Regions from separate parts of the Evansella cellulosilytica DSM 2522 genome, predicted to be linked through region 2. Evidence: riboswitches for the same ligand, from Rfam matches in the RefSeq annotation. Region 2 holds a riboswitch; each other region holds the start of a gene.
What was found. Region 2 has a riboswitch for S-adenosylmethionine ahead of metK (methionine adenosyltransferase). Riboswitches for the same ligand answer to the same signal wherever they lie in the genome.
Positions count from the first base shown of each region.

Region 1 (5,322 bases), 150 kb from region 2:
ATAGATATTTTAGAGAAAAAAATACATCGTTTTAAACCAGTGACAAATGAAACGCAAACAATCAAGCTTAGCCAATATATTGGTTGTTTAGGCCTAGTGGAACGTGGTGGCTATTTAGTTGGCCTTCAAGATGGCATTTATTACTTAGACGAAATAAGCGAAGAGATTGTTTCAATTAATCACCCTGAGTCAGAAAAAAAAGAAAATCGTTTTAATGATGGAAAAGTTGATCCTGGTGGTAGGTTTTGGGCTGGAACAATGCATCTAGATGGTCTTGAAGGTGAAGGCGCACTATATCGTCTAGATATCGATAAAAATATATCACGTATGATTGAAGATGTATCAATCTCAAATGGTCTTGCTTGGGATACGAACAAACAACTCATGTATTATATTGATACACCGACAAAAAAGGTCGCGGCTTTTGACTATGATGCTGCTACAGGTGAAATAAACAATAAAAGGTATGTCATTACAATTCCTGAAGGAGAAGGTTTTCCTGATGGGATGACTATTGATGCTGAAGGTATGCTTTGGATTGCGCATTGGGGTGGTTCCCGAGTTTCAAGATGGAATCCGGACAATGGAGAAAAACTAAGTGAAATTTTCTTCCCCGTCAGTCAAGTAACATGTTGCTGCTTTGGAGGGGAAAAACTAGATAAATTATACGTTACAACAGCGAGTGTCGGTCTTTCAGAGGCAGAGCAGAAGGAGCAACCAAATGCAGGTGGCGTTTTTGTCGTAGAACCTGGGGTAAAAGGCACATATAGCTACCGTTTTAAAGGTTAACGATTTGAGGGTGACTTAAAAAGTCGAATTTTTACCTTTGAGTCATCCTCTATGCAATGTGCCACCGCAATCTCTTAAAGCCCATTATAAGTCGATTTCTTGTAGTTAGCGCACGCCGAGTGGATTCATTGCCAGAAATTATAATAGCTTTTGGGACAGCCTGCTTCATATTTTTTTACTTTCATGTAAAACATAATAATGATTGGAGGCGAAGCAAATGCACAAAAATAAAGTGACACATGAGCAAATTGACAAAGTAGCTGAAAAAACATATGAAGTAAATCAATATAATAGTAAAGATGAGACTGAGAATGGATTAGCGGTAACGCATGAGCAAGTGTCAGATGCATATACAGAAGGAACGATTGACGCTAAAATTGATGAAGTTAATGAGAATGGGCAAAAGACTTCGGGCAAAGCAGGAAGAGAAATACCAAGAAAAGGCTTTGAATAAGGTGAACTGGGATGAGCCGTAAACATAAAATTCTTGTTCCGGAAGCGAGAGAAGGATTAGATCGTTTAAAGGCAGAAGTAATGAACGTTAAAGACCGGGAAAACGTGAAGTATGAAGTTGCTGATGAAAAAGGAATCTCCTTGCAGAAGGGCTATAATGGCAATATAAAGGCAAAAGATGCAGGGGAAATAGGTGGAAGTATCGGTGGAAACATGGTTCGTGAATTAGTAAAAATGGCACAAAAACAAATGACAAAACAGCGATAAAAAAGGGGAGACAATGGATAAAAACGAATCCATTGCCTCTCCTTTTTTTTATAAGATAAGCGTATAAAATTGGCAGTGGAATTTTATCGCCGTGCGTACTAGCGAGAAGAGAACTCACTAGTACTATAAGAGGTACGGCGAAATTCCACTGCTTCTAATAGCTTTTGGGACATCCTCTTTTGCTTAATTTTATTGAAATGCTTTTATGTCGAAAACAAAGTGTAGTATTAAAAAGACAACGATCATCATCAATAATCCCCATGTTAAACCTCTAAATGCTTCTTTAATGTATAGATCATCATTTTTGCGCACAGGCTTCATTTATTTCCCTCCACTTTATTTTAATATAGTAGGAAGGTGGTAATTATAAATAATCACCGTTTTGATTAATATAAGTGGCCTGCTTTTTTTGCCAACACTTCTGGAATGTATCAGAACGTGCTATGACCAAATCGCTCAATATTTTCTGATGAAAAAAAGATGGAGAATACAATAACCTATTTGTACCTTTATCTTCCGGTTCATTCCCTTCAGCTGCTAACTCATATGTTGTTGCTGTAATGTAGTTCTCATAGTTGTCAGAAAAATGAGAAGGTGCATGAATCGATAGGACTAATAATAGAAGAGAGAACGAAAGGATAATATTTAAAGATCGAACAATCATGAATAATATCCCCTCTCATCTAATGTACTTGTCACATTTGTTAATTACATATTATATGTTACACATTAAATTGGGAAGAGTTTTATGTACCCCATTCATATTAAAAACACGCAGGCGCTATGCCTGCGTGTAAGTGCCACTCATATTAAAATTTTTGTTGTTCAGCTTGTTGAACTAGGCGTTTTGTAATTTCGCCACCTACAGATCCATTTGAACGTGAAGTAGCATCTGCACCTAGGTTTACACCGAATTCTTGCGCAATTTCATACTTCATTTGATCTAATGCTTGTTCTACACCAGGTACGAGAAGTTTGTTGTTTCGTGCCATCGTGTATCACCTCGCTTTATTGTAGGATACTTTTATTATGTTAGTATTTTAAAATTCTATTCAAACAGTAAACTGGTAAATATTATCTGCTAAGTTTTTTCAACTTGGGGAAGGAAGTCTATCTCCAGACATCATCATCCCTCAGGAGAGCACTCCTAGTACTTTAAGGGATACGTCGAAATTCTTAAAAAGTGTGTAAAATAAATTGACACGCTTATAAATAGGTGTTATTATTTTCAACAACTTCATAATATTTAAAAAATTTGCGATAATAGTGTGAAGGACAGTTTTTCATATAAAAACCGTTGACGAAAATTATATACAATGATACGATCCTTTAGAGGACTACTGTGTTAAAATATTGATGAAAAATACATATATTAAGCTCTTATCCAGAGAGGTGGAGGGACCGGCCCGATGAAACCCGGCAACCAGCGAGATGTTTATCTAGCAAGGTGCCAATTCCTACAAAGCTTTTGCTTTGAAAGATGAGAGAGGTCGTTCTAACCATGTTACTAACGTCTCTTTGTCTTTTCGGCAGAGGGGCGTTTTTTAGTAGGAATGGTAAAATACTGTATTCGTTATGTAAGTAAATCCTAGAAGAGGAAATAAACTTTAAAGTTTAACATATTTAAAATTACAAATTTATGTAGGAGGGATTTAACATGGCAGAAGAGCAAAACAAAGCGTATAACGTAGAAACAGTACTATTACACGGAGGTCAAACCCCTGATCCAACGACGGGGGCAAGAGCGGTACCTATTTATCAAACGACATCTTATGTCTTTGAAGATACGGCTCATGCAGAAGGTCTTTTTTCTTTAAGTGAGCAAGGGAATATTTATAGTCGAATTATGAATCCGACTGTAGATGTTTTCGAAAAGCGTATTGCTCAATTAGAGGATGGGGTAGCAGCTGTCGCAACATCTTCAGGTATGGCAGCTATTTCACTAGCAATCATGAATATAGCTGGAAGTGGTGATGAAATTGTAGCTGCAACAAATTTGTATGGAGGTACATACAACCTTTTCTCTACTACATTACCTAAATACGGAATAAAGGTACATTTTGTTGATGCTTCTGATCCACAAAACTTTAAGGAAGCCATTAATGATAAAACAAAGGCAGTCTTTGCTGAAACAATCGGAAATCCTAGTTTACAAGTATTAGATATCGCCGGTGTGGCAGAGGTAGCACACGAAGCTGGGATTCCTTTAATAGTAGATAGTACATTTACGACACCATACGTATGTAAGCCGATTAATCATGGTGCGGATATCGTTGTTCATTCAGCAACAAAATGGATTGGAGGTCATGGAACTTCGATCGGTGGCGTTATCGTAGATGGTGGTAAGTTTAATTGGGATTCTGAAAAATTCCCAGGCTTCACAGAGCCAGACGCTAGCTACAATGGATTACGATATGCAAAAGATATTGGTGAACTAGCATTTGCCATTAAATTACGGGTACAGCTACTACGCGATTTCGGTGCTTGCTTAAGCCCGTTTAATGCATTCCAGCTTTTACAAGGGTTAGAAACATTACATTTGAGAGTAGAAAGACATAACGAAAATGCACTTAAGCTAGCGCAATATTTAGAAGAGCACGAAGCGGTGGAGTGGGTTAACTACCCTGGACTAAAATCTCACGCATCATATGAACATGCTTCTGAGCTATTACAAAATGGCTATGGTTCCGTTCTTATCTTTGGTATAAAAGGTGGCCGTGAAGCAGGAAGAAAGCTAATCGATAATATTGAATTGTGGTCTCACTTAGCAAACGTTGGAGATGCAAAGAGCTTAATTATCCATCCAGCATCTACGACTCATCAGCAACTAGCTGGGGAAGAGTTAGCAGCAACTGGTGTAACGGAAGATCTCGTTCGATTATCTGTTGGTCTTGAAAACGTGGAAGATTTGTTTAAAGAGTTAGATCGTGCATTGAAAATAGCTACTAGCTAATAAGCATAAGAATAAATTGATTTATCAAGGAGGACTCTCGTCATGAGTCAGTCATTTAAACTAGCGATTATCGGATTTGGAACTGTAGGTGAAGGAGTATATAGAACGATTGAAAAGAAAGCGAAAAAGCTCGAAGCCCTTTTAGGGGCACGAATAGAGATCCCATTTGTAGTTGTTAAAAATGTAGATAATCGCCAAGTGAATGGAGAAACAACGGTGACAAATAATCTCGACGATGTATTAAATGCACAAATACATGCTGTTGTTGAGGCAACACCTGACTCAGAAACTGGCTATCCATATGTTACTGCATTGTTGCGTCAAGGAATCTCTGTCGTATCAGCGAACAAGGAGCTTCTTGCTAAGCACGGTGATGAACTTCACACGTTGGCAGAACAAAACAGTTGCCAGCTTTTATTTGAGGCTGCCGTTGCAGGAGGAATTCCTCTACTAAATACACTTCGCCACACGTTAAAAACGAATACAATTAATCGTTTAGAAGGTATTGTCAACGGCACGTCTAACTTTATCCTTACAAAGATGAGAGAAGAATCATCTTCCTTTGCATCCTCTTTAAAAGAGGCACAAGAAAAGGGGTTTGCAGAAGCAATTCCTGATAAGGATATCGATGGATGGGATCCTTATTTTAAAACGAATATATTAAGTCGGTGGATTTATGGCGTAGCACCAGAATGGGAGTCAAATAGTCCGTTAGGGATCCGCTCGGTCAACATCGAAGATATAAAGCTTGTAGAAAAAATTACAGGTCGTATTAAATTGGTTGCTTCCCTCATTAAAGGTAATAATAAAGTAAGTGCGTCGGTACAGCCTTCGATTGTTTTACGAGAGCATCCGCTTTT
Region 1 is NC_014829.1:3,693,947-3,699,268, reverse strand. Features, by position in the region: gene BCELL_RS17170 (SMP-30/gluconolactonase/LRE family protein) at 1-789, shown strand, start outside; gene BCELL_RS17165 (YozQ family protein) at 1,007-1,243, shown strand; gene BCELL_RS17160 (alpha/beta-type small acid-soluble spore protein) at 1,255-1,509, shown strand; gene BCELL_RS23235 (hypothetical protein) at 1,699-1,830, opposite strand; gene BCELL_RS17155 (hypothetical protein) at 1,874-2,173, opposite strand; gene BCELL_RS17150 (alpha/beta-type small acid-soluble spore protein) at 2,319-2,501, opposite strand; SAM riboswitch class I at 2,887-2,996, shown strand; partial or broken gene BCELL_RS17145 (O-acetylhomoserine aminocarboxypropyltransferase/cysteine synthase family protein) at 3,167-4,456, shown strand; gene BCELL_RS17140 (homoserine dehydrogenase) at 4,505-5,322, shown strand, end outside.
Region 1: it holds a riboswitch for S-adenosylmethionine, as region 2 does, so the genes downstream of both, BCELL_RS17145 (O-acetylhomoserine aminocarboxypropyltransferase/cysteine synthase family protein) here and metK (methionine adenosyltransferase) in region 2, are expected to answer to the same signal.

Region 2 (5,322 bases):
AGGTTTAAAAAAGTGGAAAAAGCCCGTTACTGGTTTTACGAACAAGATTGTTCAATCTTTCGTCTTATTAACCGTGCAGAACAAGAGTCCTTTTACCATCGAATCATGGGAATGATTACTCATTTAGGTGGTGCACGATTTACAATACTTTTTTGCGTTATTACACTTATCTTCTTTCAAAACGAATTAAAAGCTATTGCCATTATTTCATCTTTATCTTTAGCTTGTAGCCATGCCCTGGCAATCATGATTAAAAAAATTGTCCCAAGACTTCGCCCATACCTAGCTATAAATTATTCTTATGTTGCGAAAAACCCTTTAAAGGATTCATCTTTTCCATCTGGGCATACGACAGCTATTTTTTCATTACTCTTACCTTACATGTTTTTTGCTAACATCTTAATACCTATATTACTCCCTATTGCAATACTAGTTGCCATTTCAAGAATTACGATCGGATTACATTATCCATCTGATGTTATTGCTGGTGCATTTCTAGGTTTTATTACCGTTATTAGCATCATGTATGTTTACCCTTTTTAACAATAAGGAGGAAAAAAAATGCGTATTGCTTTATTCTCTGATACTTTCACTCCTCAAGTAAATGGCGTTTCTAAAACAATGAATCGATTAGTTCATTATTTAGGAAAGGAAAAGATTGATTATGATATTTTTGTTCCTGAACTAAATGACGATGAATCGCTATTTAACGGAAATGTACACCGATTTGCCAGTTTACCTTTTATCCTCTACCCAGAATGCAGAATAGCACTCCCTAACGTATTAACAATTCGACAACGGCTACATGCTTTACAGCCAGAGCTTATCCATATTGCTACTCCATTTAATATGGGGCTATGTGGTTTACACTATTCCAACAAATATCACGTACCTTTTGTTGCTTCCTACCATACACATTTTGATCATTACCTACACTACTATAAATTGGGCTTTATGCTCCCCTGGATTTGGAAATATCAGCAATGGTTTCATCGTGATGCAAAAAGAGTTTTTGTTCCTTCTAAAGAAACAATGTCTCATTTAGAAAAAAAGGGATTTCAACATTTATCACTGTGGCAAAGAGGTGTTGATTGCGATTTATTTCATCCTAATTACGATCCTAAATATTTCCGGCAGAAGTACAGTATTAACAAAAAATATATACTACTTTACGTTGGGAGACTTGCACCTGAAAAGGATCTTCACATTCTTTCTGAAGTCATTTCAAATATGCCATCACATCAAAAAGAACTGATTCAATGGGTATTCGTTGGAGAGGGTCCGATGAAGGATGAATTAAAAGAAAAGCATAGGGATGATGTTATATTTACTGGCTATTTAGATGGAGAAGAACTTGCAAGTGCGTATTCGTCTGCCGATTTATTTGTTTTCCCTTCGACATCAGAAACATTTGGGAATGTCGTATTAGAATCTCTTGCTTCAGGTACACCAGCCATCGTTTCTAATAGCGGTGGAGTAAAAGAGATCGTGACAAACGGAGAAACTGGAATGATATGTCCTGGGAAAAAAGCAGATGCATTTCTAAAAAGCATTACGACTATATTATTTACGCAGGATTTAAATAAAAAAATGAGTTTGAAAGCAAGAGCGTACGCTAAAACACAATCATGGAATCATATATTTTCTAACTTAGTGAGTGAGTACGAGCAAGTTATATATGAAAACGAACAGAGGTCTAATCGTATTGCACAATAAGAAAAACTAAAAACGAGCTTCAAGCTCGTTTTTAGTCTTTTCTTTTAAAAGGTCGAATTTTTACCTTTTGAGTCAACCTCTAGCTTTTGAGACAGTCGCGTCTTTTCTATTATTAGTGGTGGAATTGCGTTGCGTGTATCTAATAAAGAACTAATGAGTACTCTTATCCTTAGCGTGCACGGTGTCTCAGTACCATTAAAGTATGCAACATCGAATTCCGATATAATCAGTTTTATTTTACTGGAGGTTGTCCAATTTCCTTATCGAAAAGACTGGGCGGTCACACATTTCTTATTTTGCAGCACTATTTAATGCTTGTTCTTTTAAAGAAGCAGCTTTATCCGTTTTTTCCCAAGGTAGATCTACATCTGTTCTTCCAAAGTGGCCGTAAGCTGCCGTTTGCTTATAAATTGGACGGCGTAAATCTAACATATTGATGATGCCGGCAGGACGCAAATCAAAGTTGTTGCGGACAACTTCTACTAGTACTTCTTCCGAAACAGAACCAGTACCAAACGTATCAATTGCAATAGAAACTGGTTGCGCTACACCAATCGCGTATGCAAGTTGTACTTCACATCGATCTGCTAGACCAGCAGCAACAATATTCTTTGCTACATAACGAGCTGCATAGGCAGCAGAGCGGTCAACCTTTGTTGCGTCTTTACCAGAGAATGCTCCACCTCCATGGCGAGCATAGCCGCCATAAGTATCAACAATAATTTTTCTTCCAGTTAACCCTGCATCTCCCTGTGGTCCACCAATGACAAATCTGCCTGTTGGATTAATAAAATATTTTGTTTTCTCATCTATTAATTGAGCTGGCACAATCGGTTTAATGACATGCTCTTTTAGATCAGCAACAATTTGTTCATTTGTTATTTCAGGGTGGTGTTGTGTTGAAATGACGATTGTATCGATATGAACTGGCTGATCGTTCTCATCATACTCAACTGTTACTTGGGTTTTTCCGTCAGGGCGTAAATAGCCAACTGTACCGTCTTTCCTTACTTCACTAAGTCGTCTCGCTAATTTATGCGAAAGAGAAATAGGCAGTGGCATTAATTCAGGCGTTTGGTTATCAGCATAACCAAACATTAAACCTTGGTCTCCAGCTCCGATCGCTTCAATTTCACTATCACTCATTTGGCCTTCACGAGCTTCTAACGCTTGATCAACACCTTGTGCAATATCCGGTGATTGCTCATCAATAGAAGTTAATACAGCACAAGTTTCGTAATCGAAACCATATTTCGCTCTTGTGTACCCAATACCTTTCACTGTTTCTCTTACAATCTTAGGTATATCTACATAAGTTGATGTACTAATTTCCCCCGCTACTAATACTAGCCCCGTGTTTACAGATGTTTCACACGCTACCCTTGCGTTTGGGTCATTTTTCATAATTTCGTCTAGGATGGCATCAGAAATTTGGTCACAAATCTTATCAGGATGCCCTTCTGTTACAGATTCAGATGTAAATAAACGACGTTTTACTGACACAGTACGTACCTCCTTAATTCTGTTCCCTATGGATAGGATATGTTAAATGAATCAACGGTACTCGTTCTCCTACTAAATGGTACAAATCGACAAATGCCGATTTGGACGAATGATAGTTGTTATTGTTTGCACTTTTTTGCTAAATCTCCAATAAAAAAACCTTTCCTATAGAGGAAAGGTTATCATTGCATTCGCCTTTCACCTCTTATCGGTCAAGACACGCAAAATACATGTCCTGCAGGTTAGCACCGTTCACCTTGTCAACACGGTGATGGTTGCTGGGCTTCTTTGGGCCTGTCCCTCCGCCATCTCAGGATAAGAGTATCCGTTCGCAAAAAGGATAACTGATTTTCTACTCACTGTCAACTAATATACGGCTACATATCCACATTTTTCTACATTCTTATAATTAAACACGGTTTTGCCGTAACCATTTTATCATCAATGAATATTTTATTTCATCAGTTTATTTATTTTTATATGCATGCACATTTTTCAACATATCATCATAATTTATCACATCAGCGTTCACCTATTATAGGAGGTTATTTACAAATGAAATTCATGAAATACGGGTTCCTTTCACTTATATTCCTTTTAGGAGTTTCTCTTTTCGTCGGTTGTAGTTCAGATGAAGAAACAACAGAAATTCGTTTAGCAGAGGTTACAAGGTCTATCTTTTATGCTCCCCTTTATGTAGCGATTTCAGAAGGGTTTTTTGAGGAAGAAGGCATTGAAATTGATTTAACAACTACTTGGGGTGGAGACACGACAATGACAACATTATTGTCAGATGGTGCTGATGTTGCATTAGTTGGTGCAGAAACATCTATTTACGTGTATGCACAAGGTGCTAATGATCCAGCTATAAACTTCGCTCAGCTGACACAGACTGATGGTACTTTTTTAGTATCACGTGAGCCAGTAGAAGATTTTGAATGGGATGATTTAAAAGGAAGTACTTTCTTAGGGCAACGCGCTGGTGGTATGCCACAAATGGTAGGTGAATACGTCCTTAAACAAAATGGTATTGAGCCACATGAGGATTTAGAGCTTATTCAAAATATAGATTTTGGAAATATACCTTCAGCATTCGCTTCTGGAACGGGCGATTATGTACAATTGTTTGAACCACAAGCGACACAATTTGAAGAGGACGGTATAGGGTATATTATCGATTCTTTCGGTACACAATCCGGAAATGTTCCTTATACAGTGTTTATGTCAAAACAGAGCTATTTAGAGGAAAATGAAGAAGCTTTAGAAAGCTTTACTAGAGCAATATATAAAGCACAGCAGTGGGTTCAAGAACAGCCAGAAGAGGTTGTTGCAGAGTCAATAGTAGATTTCTTTGAAGACACTTCTTTAGAAACAATTGAACAAGTGATTGAACGTTATAGAGATCAGGGATCTTATGCAGAAACGCCAATTTTAGATGAAGATGGTTGGTATTTATTACAAGAAATGATGGATGAGTCTGGTGAGTTACCAATGGATGTACCATATGAGGATTTAGTCAATACAGATATACCAAATCAAATAGTGAATGAATAAATGCCTTCGATAGGAGGAGGTTAACATGTCATTTTTACAACTAGAGAAAGTGGAAAAAACATTTTTTTCAAAGGATTCAATGACTGAAGCAATTAAGGATATAAATTTTGCGGTGAACGAAGGAGAGTTTATTTCTTTAATAGGTCCTAGTGGTTGTGGTAAATCAACAATACTTTCACTCATCTCTGGTTTAATTCGACCAACAAGCGGTAACGTTTTGCTTGATGGAAAAGAAATAAAAAAGCCTACACCGGAAACTGGATATATGCTTCAGCAAGATTATTTGTTTCCTTGGCTAACAATAGAAGAAAATATTACGATTGGCCTCAAAACAATGGGGAAATTAACTGAAGACAAAAAAAAGCATGCCAAGTATTTATTAAATGAAATGGGTTTAGCAGAAACTGCAAAACAATATCCTAGCGAGCTATCAGGTGGTATGCGGCAAAGAGTGGCTTTAGTAAGGATGTTATCTACTCAACCTAAGCTATTATTACTAGATGAGCCATTCTCTGCCTTAGATTATCAAACAAAGCTAAAGCTTGAGGA
Region 2 is NC_014829.1:3,540,344-3,545,665, forward strand. Features, by position in the region: gene BCELL_RS16405 (phosphatase PAP2 family protein) at 13-543, shown strand; gene BCELL_RS16410 (glycosyltransferase family 4 protein) at 562-1,716, shown strand; gene metK (methionine adenosyltransferase) at 2,008-3,219, opposite strand; SAM riboswitch class I at 3,422-3,541, opposite strand; gene BCELL_RS16420 (ABC transporter substrate-binding protein) at 3,775-4,773, shown strand; gene BCELL_RS16425 (ABC transporter ATP-binding protein) at 4,799-5,322, shown strand, end outside.

Region 3 (5,322 bases), 130 kb from region 2:
GATGCATTATGGAGTATACGTTTGACGTTACTGATTGGTGTTGGATTTGTCGTGCTAGCTTTACCATCTTTCTTGAAAATAAAGGAAGAGAAAAAGCTAACATCGCAAACAGTACAAGATCGTTCTTTTAAAAGTTTATTTAAAACACACCGGGCTGGATTTAAAATTATTATTTTATTTGCTATCGCACAAATACTGATTGGCTTCGGATCAGGACTTGTCATTCCATACTTGAATCTATATTTCGTAGATAGATTTGAAATCTCTCATTCACTCGTAGGGATTATCATATCTGCAGGTCAAGCAATGACAGCAGTCGCTCTTCTTATAGGTCCAGCAGTCGTGAATAAGGTTGGAGAAGTTAAAGCAGTTGTTATTTTACAACTATTATCCATTCCATTTCTTCTTCTCACTGCCTATACACAAAATATTTATTGGGCAGTATTTGGTTTTTTATTTAGGCAAGCATTAATGAACGCAGGTAATCCCATTCAAATGTCACTTATGATGCGAAGTGTTGATGACTCAATTAAAGGATTAGCAAATTCGGTAGGTCAAGCAGTATTCCAGCTAGGATGGGCAGTGATGGGACCAGTCTCTACAACAATTGTGATGGTTTACGGTGCTTATTCAGGTTATGCAATCGTATTTTCGATTACTGGTGTTCTTTATTTAGCAGGTACGCTTTACTTCTTCTTTGTTTTTAGAAAACAAATTCCGCATAAAAAAGAGAAACAAATAGAAAATGTCGGATAAAAAAAAGGGAAATTGTCCTTAAAAGGAGAATACCTCAATTAGGTATAACCTTAGTAAGGGCGGGATGATGATGCATGAGCTTCTCTTAGCGTCGGTCAATCGAATTCGAAAGTCAATTCATATGAATGAACTAGTAGATAAAGCATTCATAAATGTTTGTTTTATTTGTGACGAGGAGCAATGGATCGTTCGTTTTAATGGACAGAACATAGACATTGAGTCTGTGAAAGATACAGTTGGGGATGTCATCATTGAAGGTGATATTGAATCACTTAGGCTATTGCTACAAGGAGAAGACTTCCTCATCTCTATGAAAAAAAGAGGTGAGTTAGGAGTTAGTGGTCAGCTGAAGGATCTTTTATTGCTAGAGTCACTCCTTTACTTAAGTAAAAATTTCCGGTAAAAAATAATTGACATTCTTTTTATAGCCGTGATATGATTCCACAAGAGCGATGTTAATTTACTAAAATAATAATACTTTCTTATCCAGAGAGGCGGAGGGACTGGCCCGATGAAGCCCGGCAACCACCAAGGTGACTTGGAAAAGGTGCCAATTCCTGCAAAGTGTGATGCTTTGATAGATGAGGGGTAGGTTTCATAATAGAGAAACCTTTCTGCTTATCTTTCGTGAGAGCAGAAAGGTTTTTGTTTTATTAAAATACAATTTCTTGAGATAATAATAAAATTCTAACATTCTACTATATACAATCCGCACTATGCGTATAGGGATAATAGATTATAAGGCTTATAGTGAGCCAACACAAAAAAAACTAGTTTTAAAAGAACCAAAGAGGGGGCAAAGAAGATGATTTCGTTATCGAATCTTGTGAAAACATTTAATACTCGTGATGGGAAAGTCACCGCTGTCGATGAAATAAATTTAACAATTGATGAAGGTGAGATTTTCGGGATCATCGGATATAGTGGGGCCGGCAAAAGTACACTAATAAGATTGTTAAATATGCTTGAAACCCCAAGCTCTGGTGAAGTAACGATAGCAGGGAAGACGATGAACAAGCTTTCAAGTAAAAAACTTAGAGCGGCACGTCAAGAAATAGGAATGATATTTCAACACTTTAACTTACTTTGGTCTCGAACAGTAAAAGAAAATATCTCTTTTCCGTTAGAAATTAAAGGAGTACCAAAAACGGAACGTGATGAGCGGGTTGAGGAGCTAATTCGTTTAGTTGGACTTGAAGGACGTGGAGGTTCATACCCCTCACAGTTAAGTGGTGGACAAAAACAAAGAGTTGGTATAGCAAGAGCACTTGCAAATAACCCGAAGGTGTTGTTATGTGATGAGGCAACTTCGGCGTTAGACCCAAAAACAACTGATTCTATCTTGGAACTACTAGTAGATATAAATAAAAAGCTTGGTCTTACTGTTGTTTTAATTACACACGAGATGCATGTTATAAGAAAAATATGTCATAGAGTTGCTGTAATGGAGCAAGGAAAAATAGTAGAACAAGGGAATGTTTTAGAAGTTTTCAAGCATCCAAAACAAGAAATGACAAAAGAGTTTGTGAAGCAAGTGACTGAACCGGAAGAAACTGAAGAAGCAATTAGACATCTATTAGAGGAAGAAGATATCGGTCATGTTTTGCAGTTAACTTTTGTTGGAAGAGAAGCAGAAAAGCCTTTAATTACAAATATCATTCGTACATTTGATGTTACGGTAAATATTTTACAAGGGAAGATTAGTCAAACTCAAAATGGACCCTATGGATCGCTTTTCATTAATGTAGACGGTGAGGCTAGTGAGTTAGAGAGAGTAATTGCTTATATCCGTGAGCAAAAGGTACAAGTGGAGGTGATCCATCCATGAATATAGGAACGATCTATAATATTTTATTATTTGAAAATGTAAAATGGCCCAACATGTGGGATGCGACAAAAGAAACGATTTATATGACATCATACTCACTGCTGTTTACATTTCTATTTGGGATATTACTAGGTTTACTTCTCTTTTTAACAGATAAAGGTAACCTATGGGAGAACAGAATTATTCAAGGTGTTATTTCGGCATATGTCAATGTCTTTCGGTCGATTCCTTTTATTATACTGATCGTCTTGCTAATTCCATTTACGAGAATCATTGTAGGAACGATGTTAGGTCCTTCCGCTGCACTACCAGCATTAATTATAGGGGCAGCACCGTTTTACGCTCGTATGGTAGAAATTGCACTAAGAGAAATTGATAAGGGGGTGATTGAAGCATCAAAGGCAATGGGCGCTAGTAATAGACAAATTATCTTTAAAGTATTATTGCCAGAATCAATGCCAGCATTAGTATCAGGCTTGACAGTCACTGCCATCGCATTAGTAGGTTATACAGCAATGGCTGGGGTCATAGGTGCTGGTGGATTAGGTGATTTAGCGTTTAGAGATGGTTTCCAACGACGAAATACCGACATTACGCTGATGGCAACATTGATTGTGTTACTGATCGTCTTTATTATTCAATTTATCGGCGATCGTTTAACCAATAGATTAGATAAAAGATAAAAATAATTGGGGGTAAATTTAGATGAAAAAATTAGTTAAATTAATTACTGCATTTGGTCTTTCGTTAAGTATTTTAGCAGCTTGTGGTACTGGAGAAGATGAAACAACTGATGAGCAAGGTACTGCTGATGCTGGAGAAGTAGAAGAAACAACAGAAGATGATGCAACTACTGAAGAATTAGTATCATTAGTTATAGGGGCGACTAATGTTCCACATGCAGAGGTGTTAGAATTTGTAAAGCCACTACTAGTAGAAGAGGGAATTGATTTAGAGATTGTTACATTTAACGATTATGTTTTACCAAACGAAGCGTTAGATGCTGGTGAATTAGACGCTAACTATTTCCAACACATTCCTTACTTAGAGATGCAAATTGAAGAACAAGGCTATGACTTTGTTAATGCTGGTGGCATTCATATTGAACCAATTGGTGTTTATTCTCAAGATTATGGCAGCTTAGATGAACTACCTGAGGGAGCGCAATTTATTTTAAGTGATTCAGTTGCTGATCATGGTAGAATTTTAATGATGCTTGAGGATCATGGATTAATTACATTAGCAGAAGGTGCAGGTATTGGTGCATCTCTAGATGATATTGTAGAGAATCCAAAAAACTTTGAGTTTTTAGCTAATGTCGAAGCAGCATTATTACCAACTGCTTATGAGCACAATGAAGGTGACGCAATTTTAATTAATTCTAACTACGCTTTAGATGCTGGTTTAAATCCTGTTGAAGACGCAATTGCACTTGAGTCTGGTGACCAAGATAACCCATACGTAAACGTTATTGCTGTACGTAGTGGAGATGAAAATGACGAGCGTATCACTACATTATTACAAGTACTTCGTTCTGAGGATGTTAAAAACTTTATTTTAGAAACTTATGATGGTGCAGTAGTACCTGCTGAATAAGTATGCTGGTGACTCAAAAGGTAAATTTTACCTACTGAGTCACCTTTTTTATAGATGTATTAGCTTAGGGGATGGAGTTTTTCTCATTTTAAGAGCAAAATCATATAAAAAAGAGGTGCCGATGCCATGGGTAGTAGCGAGAAGACTACTCACTAGTACTTTAAGAGCTACGGCGAAATTCCACTGCTTCTAAGAAAAGACTAAAACCTTCCATAATATCTTTCCTTCATATAACTCATACTATGATTGTTTATGATCGAAATCATTTTGAAGGAGCGGGAAGTATGGAAAATCAATACGAGGGTTCAATTCAAGAAGCATTGCATCATTATAAGGAAGGAATTGGTATATTTACTAAGCAAATGCCTGATATTGCTGGTAAATTTAACGAATTTACGGAGGCGTGTTTTAAGGAAGGAGCCCTTTCACAAAAAGAGAAGCAATTAATTGCCCTAGGTATAGGCATTTATAGTCAAGACGAATATTGCATTATATACCATATGAAGGGTTGCATTGATCATGGGTGTAGTAAGGAAGAAATACTTGAGGCAGTAGGCGTAACTGCAGCATTTGGTGGTGGTGCTGCAATGAGTAATGCAGTTACTTTAGTTGAAGAATGCCTTCAAGAGTTTGGAGGACAGGCACATTAGTTTCAAAATGAAAGTATAAAAGAGAATATTGGTGGATATGTAGAAAAGAGTTTGGTAGTTCGATGTCAGATTATATTATACGTTCACGTTATATTTTATGACATAAAACTCCTTTTGGCACATTTTCTTTCAAGTGTTACCATTAAATATGTGAAAGAAAGCAGAGGTAATATAAGAATTAAGTAAGATTACCTCAAAAACATTTGAAAGGAAAGTGATTTATTATCCATCAGATTCAAGCGAAACATACTACTGAGATGGAAAAAGCGATGCAACAATCTCACGGAATCGGTTATGCAGAATACAATCGTAAGTTGGAGAACCGAATGGAAGTGGAAGAGCAGCGAGAAAAGGATCATCATCAGTCTATATCCATTGTCGCGGAATTCCAACGTCAAGTTCATAAATAAAACGTGAGAGACTCAAAAGGTTATAAAATACCTTTTGGGTCTCTCTTTATGCAAATGTACGGTGAGTCTAGTTAGTGTATTA
Region 3 is NC_014829.1:3,673,028-3,678,349, reverse strand. Features, by position in the region: gene BCELL_RS17080 (MFS transporter) at 1-756, shown strand, start outside; gene BCELL_RS17075 (hypothetical protein) at 878-1,159, shown strand; SAM riboswitch class I at 1,236-1,344, shown strand; gene BCELL_RS17070 (methionine ABC transporter ATP-binding protein) at 1,562-2,584, shown strand; gene BCELL_RS17065 (methionine ABC transporter permease) at 2,581-3,267, shown strand; gene BCELL_RS17060 (MetQ/NlpA family ABC transporter substrate-binding protein) at 3,290-4,180, shown strand; gene BCELL_RS17055 (carboxymuconolactone decarboxylase family protein) at 4,465-4,830, shown strand; gene BCELL_RS22935 (YuzK family famiily protein) at 5,100-5,240, shown strand.
Region 3: it holds a riboswitch for S-adenosylmethionine, as region 2 does, so the genes downstream of both, BCELL_RS17070 (methionine ABC transporter ATP-binding protein) here and metK (methionine adenosyltransferase) in region 2, are expected to answer to the same signal.